2 regions of the Mesorhizobium sp. M0184 genome follow, and region 2 is predicted to be linked to the other one. Evidence: predicted binding sites of a transcription regulator. Region 2 holds the regulator's gene; the other holds the start of a gene.

Region 1 (3,950 bases), 260 kb from region 2:
TAGACCGCCTCCCAACAACCGCCGGCCTCGCGACAGCAGGACCGGCGGTGCCATGAACCGACTGGATTGAAGCATGAAAGCCGTCGTCTGCCGCTCGCCCGGCGAACTTGTCCTCGAAGACCGCCCGGAGCCCGGCGCGCCCCCCGCCGGCTGGGCGCTGGTCGCCGTCAGCCATGTCGGCATCTGCGGCACCGACTATCACATCTTCGAAGGCAAGCACCCGTTCCTCGCCTATCCCCGCATCATGGGCCACGAGGTTTCCGGCACCGTGATCGAGGTTGGCGAGGACGTCGATCTCGCCGTCGGCGAAGCGGTGGTCGTCAATCCCTATCTCGCCTGCGGCAAATGCATCGCCTGCCGGCAAGGCAAGCCGAATTGCTGCGTCAGGATCGAGGTGCTCGGCGTCCACCGCGACGGCGCCATGTGCGAGCAGATCCTGGTGCCGGCGCAAAATCTTTATCCGGCAAACGGCCTGTCGCTGGCCGATGCCGCCGCCGTCGAATTCCTGGCGATCGGCGCCCATGCCGTGCGGCGCTCGCTCGCTGATCCAGGTGCGCGCACACTGGTCATCGGTGCAGGCCCGATCGGGCTCGGCACGGCGCTGTTCGCCCGCATCGCCGGGCTAGACGTGACGCTGCTCGACATGAGTGCGGAGAGGCTGGGTTTCGCCGAAAGCGAACTCGGCTTCGCGACCCTCGACGGCTCGCGGGGCGCTGCCGACCTGGTGCGGGAAGCAACCGGCGGCGACGGCTTCGACGTGGTTTTCGATGCCACCGGCAACACCCGGTCGGTGCAGTCGGCCTTCGCCCATGTCGCGCACGGCGGGGCGCTGGTCCTGGTCAGCGTCGTCAAGGACGACATCGCCTTTTCCGATCCCGAATTCCACAAGCGCGAGATGATGGTGATCGGCAGCCGCAACGCCCTGCGTGCCGATTTCGACCATGTCGCCGCCTCGATCCGCAACGGCGCGCTGCCGCTGGCAAAGCTGGTCACCCACCGCACCACGCTTGGCGAGACGCCGCACGACCTCGCCCGCTGGGCGCATGAGAAGTCCGGCCTGATCAAGGCCGTCATTCAAGTCGGATGATGCCAGGGCTGCCGCATCTCAGAGCGCCGACAATTTGAGCTCGATCCGCTCGGCCGGGAAGCGCGACTCCGAAAACTGTATCGGCTGACCGTCGGGCGTGACGTTGACGGCGACCGTCACCAGCACGATGGCGCCGGGCTGCAGCTCGAGGTCCGCAAGGTCGGCGGCATCGGCATGGCGCGCCGACAGCACGGTAGATTGCCTGAGATAGTCGTCGATGCCGAAACGTGCCAGCGATGCGGTGATCGAACCGGTTTCCGCCATGGCGGCATCGATGCCGGCAAAGCGCCTGGCATCGAACCAGCCGGCCGCGCGGGACACCGGCATTCCATCGGCTTCGCCGCGCGTTTCCAGGCGTATCACATCGGCCCCCGTCGCAAGGCCTAAGCCCTCTGCGACACGACGGTTGGCCGGCTCGATCGATGACGCGAGCAAGGTGATATGCCGCTCGGACGCCTGTCCTTGCAATCCCTCGGAAAAGCGGGTGCGGGCGCCGATCGGATAAGACAGCCGCTTGCGCGACAGCACGAAGGTGCCGCGCCCCTGCTCCGCCCTGAGCACACCCTCCTGCACCAGCGCTGCGATAGCGCTGCGCACCGTGTGGCGGTTGACGCCATAGCGTCCGGCCAACGCGATCTCCGGCGGCAGCGCCGCATTTTCGGGAAAATCGCCGACGGCAATCGAATGCAGGATCTGATCGGCGATCTGCCGCCACAGCGCGACACCGCTGCGCCGCTCGATGCTGTTGGCTTGTCCGATCATCTCCCGCCCCAATTCCTTGCGCCGATCTTTTGGCCCGTGTCATGCACCCGTCATAGACACGCATTAGATAATAGGTATAATTTGTATAATTGTCTATATCAATAGACAAATTTTCGATGCAAGGGAATGTTAACCATGCGAGGACAGGAAGCGCGCGATCAGGCTGAGCGCAAGGCCGTGATGGCAACGCTGGCGCAATCGACCGGCGACGATATCGTCCGCCTCTGGGACGAAGCCGGCCTGCCTTGCGAAGCGGAACTTCTGCGTGGCCCCGAAACCGGCCTGGTTACGGTACGCGGCCGCATCGGCGGCGGCGGCGCGCCCTTCAATGTCGGCGAGGCGACGGTCACCCGTGCCACGGTGCGGCTTGCGTCCGGCCATGTCGGCCACTGCTACGCGCTCGGCCGCGACAAGCAGAAGGCAAGGCTGGCGGCAATCGCCGATGCGCTGTGGCAGGACCCGGCCCACCGCAATGAGGTCGAGACCAGGATCGTTGCGCCCTTGCAGGCGGCACTGGCCAAGGCGCGTGAACAGCTCCGCGCCGAGACGGCGGCGACCAAGGTCGATTTCTTCACCATGGTGCGCGGAGAAGACTGATGGATATCGCCACTCAATCCATTGAAGGCGGCTTCGCCGATCCGGTATTCAATGCCCAGACCGTATTCCGTGCCGTGATGGACGCGATGGCGCGGCCGGGCAGCGTCCAGCCCTTGCCGGCCCTTGCCCACCCCCCGGTGCCGCTGTCGGCCACCGCCGGCGCCGTTGCGCTGACGCTGTGCGACAACGACACGCCGCTCTGGCTCGACCCGGCTTTGCAGGGGTCGGCGGCAGTGAAATCCTGGCTTGGCTTCCATACCGGCGCGCCGCTGGCCAACACCCCGGCCGACGCGCATTTCGCGCTGATCGCCACGCCGGCCGAGATGATGGCGCTCGACGGGTTTTCGCAAGGCACCCAGGATTATCCCGATCGCTCCACGACGCTGATCCTCGAGGTCGGCGATCTCGTCTCCGGCGCTGCGCTGCTGCTCGAAGGCCCGGGCATCGAGAAGACGGCGACGATCGCGCCGGCGCAAATGCCGCGCCATTTCGTCGAGCAATGGAAGCAGAACAACCAGCGTTTTCCGCGTGGCGTCGATATCATCCTCGCCACGTTCGACGCAATTGCCTGCCTGCCGCGCACGACGCGCATCAAGATCATGGAGGCGTAGCATGTATGTGGCGGTAAAGGGTGGCGAGACGGCCATTCGAAATGCTCACAAATTGCTCGCCGACCGCCGGCGCGGCGACCGTTCGGTGCCGGCACTTCGTCTAGACCAGATCGTCGAGCAGCTGGCGCTCGGCGTCGACCGGGTGATGAGCGAAGGTTCGCTCTACGACAGGGAACTGGCGGCATTGGCGATCGTCCAGGCGCGCGGCGACATGATCGAGGCGATCTTCCTGGTTCGCGCCTATCGCACCACGCTGCCGCGTTTCGGCTACACCAGGGCGATCGACACCGGCACGATGCTGGTCGAGCGGCGGGTGTCGGCGACCTACAAGGACCTGCCCGGCGGGCAGCTGCTCGGCCCGACTTTCGACTACACCCACCGGCTGCTCGATCCCGAGCTTGCCGCCGGCGGCGAAGTCGCCGAGCCGGAACAGCGTGCCGGCGAGGCGGAAGCGATGCCGCGCGTCTCGGCCATCCTCGCCCGCGAAGGCCTGATCGAGCCTGATGGCGACATGCCTGGGGATCGTGTCCCCGGCGACATCACCCGCGAGCCGCTGGAATTCCCGATGGCGCGCGACATCCGCCTGCAGGCGCTGTCACGCGGCGACGAGGGGTTTCTGCTGGCGCTCGGCTATTCCACCCAACGCGGCTATGCGCGCAACCATCCCTTCGTCGGCGAAGTTCGCATCGGCGAGGTCGAACTGGAACTGGACGTGCCGGAACTGCCCTTTGCCGTGCCGCTCGGCAGCATCCGCGTCACCGAATGCCAGATGGTCAACCAGTTCAAGGGCTCGGCCAAGGCGCCGCCGCAATTCACCCGCGGCTACGGCCTCGTCTTCGGCCAGAGCGAACGCAAGGCGATGGCCATGGCGCTGTGCGACCGCGCGCTGCGCG
Region 2 (3,950 bases):
AGGCTCTCGACGTCGGTGAGCTGCTTGCCGGGGTTGGACTGTGCGTCGGCGGAAATATACTTGTCGCCTGCGGCCTCGATGGCCGCCTTCATTGCGGCCTCGTCGGTCTTCCAGCGCTCTTCCTGGAAGTTCGACCAGGAAACGCCGATGACCTTGTCTTTAGCCTGCGCCACCGACGCCAGCGCCAGCGTCATGGCGACACCCGCCAGAATGGCGGTCGTGAATTTCTTCATCATATCCTCCCTGCGCCGCGTACGGCGTGACCAATTGGCTCAAAGACCAGCTTAGAAGCTCTAATTTTTTCGAGCCTCGAAAAAATACTGGCCCGATCTCCGGCTGCTGTCAACATCGATTCTGATGGATTTTGATGACTCTGCGAGTTTTTTCGAGCGTCGGAATAAACGATGACAGCGCCACCTGCATCTGACACTATTTGCCTGCATCCGACACTATTTGTCGGACATTACCGACGGCTTCCGGTTCATGAGCGGCCGCGGCAACCGGGAGGAAAGCAAAACAATGTCGGTCGGAATCCGCCATGACGATTTGCGCCGGCGCAACCGGGCGATGGTGATCTCGGCGGTGCGCCGGGCCGGCCAGCCATCGCGTACTGAGATCGCAGCTACCACCGGCCTCAGTCATTCGACCATATCGGCGATCTCTTCCGACCTGATACGGGAAGGCATCCTCGCCGAGAGCAAGGCAAGTGAGCCCGTTTCGTTGAAACGCGGTCGTCCGCAGGTCGGCCTCGCCCTCAACCCGGAAGCGGCGGCGGTGCTGACCGTGGTGTTGTCGCTGAATTTCCTGTCGGCCGCCATTATCGACTATACGGGACAGGTGGTCGCCGAGGAACAGCGCCGGCTGGACACGCTGACCATGCCGCGCGACGAGCTGATCCGTGAATGCATGGCCATCGTCCGGCGCCGGCTGCAGGATCCAGACCTTGACGTCCGCAGTGTCGCCCGCATCGCCCTGGCGATTCAGGGCATTACCGACTCCCCTGCACGCGCCATGCTGTGGTCGCCGATCACGCCGCAGACCGACATCGCCTTTGCCGACATGCTGGAGGACGAATTCGGCATCCCGGCAACGGTGGAGAACGACTGCAACATGATGGCGGTGGCTTTGCGCTGGCGCAATCCGGATCGCTATCGCGACGACTTCATCGCCATCCTGCTTTCGCATGGCATCGGCATGGGGCTGGTGCTGAAGGGCGAACTGTTCACCGGGACGCATTCCTCGGGCGGCGAATTTGGCCACATGATCCATCGTCCGGGCGGCGCGCTCTGCCGTTGCGGGCGGCGCGGCTGCATCGAGGCCTATGCCGGCAACTACGCCATCTGGCGCAACGCCAGGCAGATGAGCGAAGACAGCGAACCGGTCGCCGACGTCAGCGACGCCGACATGCGAGCACTGGCGGCCCAGGCGCGCGAGAAAGATGGGCCGGAACGCGAGGCCTACCGCAAGGCCGGCGAAGCGCTGGGTTTCGGTCTCGGCTCGCTGTTCGCGCTGATCGATCCGGCACCGGTCGCGATGGTCGGCGCCAGTGCCGCCGCCTTCGATCTGATCGAGCCGGCCTTGCGGAAGGCAATCGCCCAGACCGCCGGCGGTCAGCATTCAGGCTCGATCTCCTTCGATACAGAGCCGAACGAATTGCCGCTGATCCGCGAAGGCTGCGCGATGCGGGCGTTAAGCTTCGTCGACCAGGAGATTTTCGCGCCGGGCGCGCAAATGAGGCCCAGCGTCAGAAAGAACGTAGCCTGACCAGGCGGGTCAATCTTCCCTGATCGCATAGCCGGCACCGCGGATGGTGCGGATGACATCCGGCATCCGGCCGTTGTTGACGGCTTTGCGCAGCCGCCCGACATGCACGTCGACGGTGCGTTCGTCGATGTAGATTGTCTCGCCCCAGACATTATCGAGTAACTGGCTGCGCGAGAAGACACGGCCCGGATGCCGCATCATGAACTCGAGCAGCCGGAATTCGGTCGGCCCGAGCCTGATTTCGCTCTTCTTGCGATAGACTCTGTGCGATTCGCGATCGAGAACGATGTCGCCGACCTTCAGCACGCTGGACAGCACTTCCGGCTTGGCGCGCCGCAGCAGCGCCTTGACCCTGGCCATGAATTCCGGTGTCGAAAACGGTTTGACCAGATAGTCGTCGGCGCCGGTCGAAAGACCGCGCACCCGGTCGCTCTCCTCGCCGCGCGCGGTCAGCATGATGATCGGCAGCCGCTCGGTTTCGGGGCGCACCCGCAGCCGACGACAGAGCTCGATGCCGGAAACCGCTGGTATCATCCAGTCGAGCACCAAAAGGTCGGGCACATTCTCCTGCAAACGGATCTCGGCTTCGTCGCCGCGTGTCACCACCTCGACCTGGTAGCCTTCGGATTCGAGATTGTAGCGGAGCAGCACACCCAACGGCTCCTCGTCCTCCACCACCATTATGCGTGGTGCGATCATCGGCTGGGCACCCCCATCATGTCACCGGTGCGGACATTGTCGTTTCGTCCTGCTTCGGACGATTGACCGGCAATTGCTCGCCGGTCAGCACATAATACGCATTTTCGGCGATGTTGGTGACATGGTCGCCGATCCGCTCCAGATTCTTGGCGCAGAACAGCAGGTGCGTGCAAGCGGTGATGTTGCGCGGATCTTCCATCATGTAGGTCAAGAGCTCGCGGAACACGGACGTGTATTTGACGTCGATGCGCTCGTCGGCGGCACGCAGCTTGGCCAACGCGGCCGCATCGCCTGCAGCATATTCCTCGATGACACCCTGCACCTGGATGAGAACCAGCTGTGCCATCGCGTCGATGGAATGCGACAGGTCCCGCGGCGTGGCGCTGAGGCCGACCGCACTCACGCGCTTGGCGATATTCTTGGCAAGGTCGCCGATGCGTTCGAGGTCGCCCGCCATGCGGATCGCTCCGACCACATGGCGAAGATCGTGGGCCATCGGCTGGCGTTTGGCGATCAGGGTGATGGCGCGGTCGTCCAGTTCGCGTTGACGCGCATCCATGATGGCGTCGTCGGAAACGACGCGTTGCGCCAGCACGTTGTCGGAATTCAACAGGGCCTTGGTCGCCCCGCCGACCATCGAACCGGCGAGGTCGGCCATGTCGCGGATCAGCTTGCTGATCTGCTCGAGATCCTCGTCGAAAGAAGCGACTGTGTGTTCGCCCATGATCCTGTCCTCAAATGCATGATCGGAATGGCTCAGCCGAAGCGGCCAGTGATGTAGTCCTGCGTGCGCTTCTCGCGGGGCGACGTGAAGATCTTCTCGGTCCGGTCGAACTCGACCAGTTCACCCAGATACATGAAGGCGGTCTGGCGCGACACGCGCGCCGCCTGCTGCATGTTGTGGGTGACGATGACGATCGTGTAGTCGGCTTGCAATTCGTCGATCAGTTCCTCGATCTTGGCAGTCGACAGCGGGTCGAGCGCCGAAGCCGGTTCGTCGAGCAGAATGACTTCCGGCTTCACCGCCACGGTGCGGGCGATACAGAGCCGCTGCTGCTGGCCGCCGGACAGGCTCAAGCCGCTGGCGTTGAGCTTGTCCTTGACCTCGCTCCACAGCGCGGCGCGCTTCAACGCCTGTTCGACGCGGCCGTCCATCTCGGACTTGCCGAGGTTCTCGTAGAGCCTGACGCCGAAGGCGATGTTCTCGTAGATCGACATCGGGAACGGCGTCGGCTTCTGGAACACCATGCCGATCTTGGTCCTGAGGAGGTTGAGATCCTGCGACCGGTCGAGAATGTTCTTGCCGTCGAGCAGCACCTGGCCCTCGGCCGTCTGTTTTGGGTAGAGCTCATAGATGCGGTTGAACACACGCAGCAGCGTCGATTTCCCGCAACCCGAAGGGCCGATGAAGGCCGTGACGCTGCGCTCGGGCAGCGACAGGCTGATGTCCTTCAGCGCCTTGCTCTGGCCGTAGTAGAAGTTGAGGT

The links. The regulator PhoB, encoded in region 2, activates phosphate uptake and scavenging genes when phosphate is short. The targets are predictions, from matches to a motif close to TGTCATNNANCTGTCAT.
Region 1: phnF (phosphonate metabolism transcriptional regulator PhnF) is a predicted target of PhoB. The motif match lies at 1,887-1,903, and genes of this name have one in related genera.

The regions. Positions count from the first base shown of each region.
Region 1 covers NZ_JAMYSZ010000001.1:120,312-124,261, forward strand. Annotated here, with positions in the region: gene NKJ23_RS00605 (ABC transporter permease) at 1-3, shown strand, start outside; gene NKJ23_RS00610 (zinc-binding alcohol dehydrogenase family protein) at 74-1,087, shown strand; gene phnF (phosphonate metabolism transcriptional regulator PhnF) at 1,106-1,849, opposite strand; gene phnG (phosphonate C-P lyase system protein PhnG) at 1,985-2,446, shown strand; gene phnH (phosphonate C-P lyase system protein PhnH) at 2,446-3,057, shown strand; gene NKJ23_RS00630 (carbon-phosphorus lyase complex subunit) at 3,059-3,950, shown strand, end outside.
Region 2 covers NZ_JAMYSZ010000001.1:378,043-381,992, forward strand. Annotated here, with positions in the region: gene xylF (D-xylose ABC transporter substrate-binding protein) at 1-233, opposite strand, end outside; gene NKJ23_RS01915 (ROK family protein) at 520-1,764, shown strand; gene phoB (phosphate regulon transcriptional regulator PhoB) at 1,774-2,463, opposite strand; gene phoU (phosphate signaling complex protein PhoU) at 2,480-3,187, opposite strand; gene pstB (phosphate ABC transporter ATP-binding protein PstB) at 3,220-3,950, opposite strand, start outside.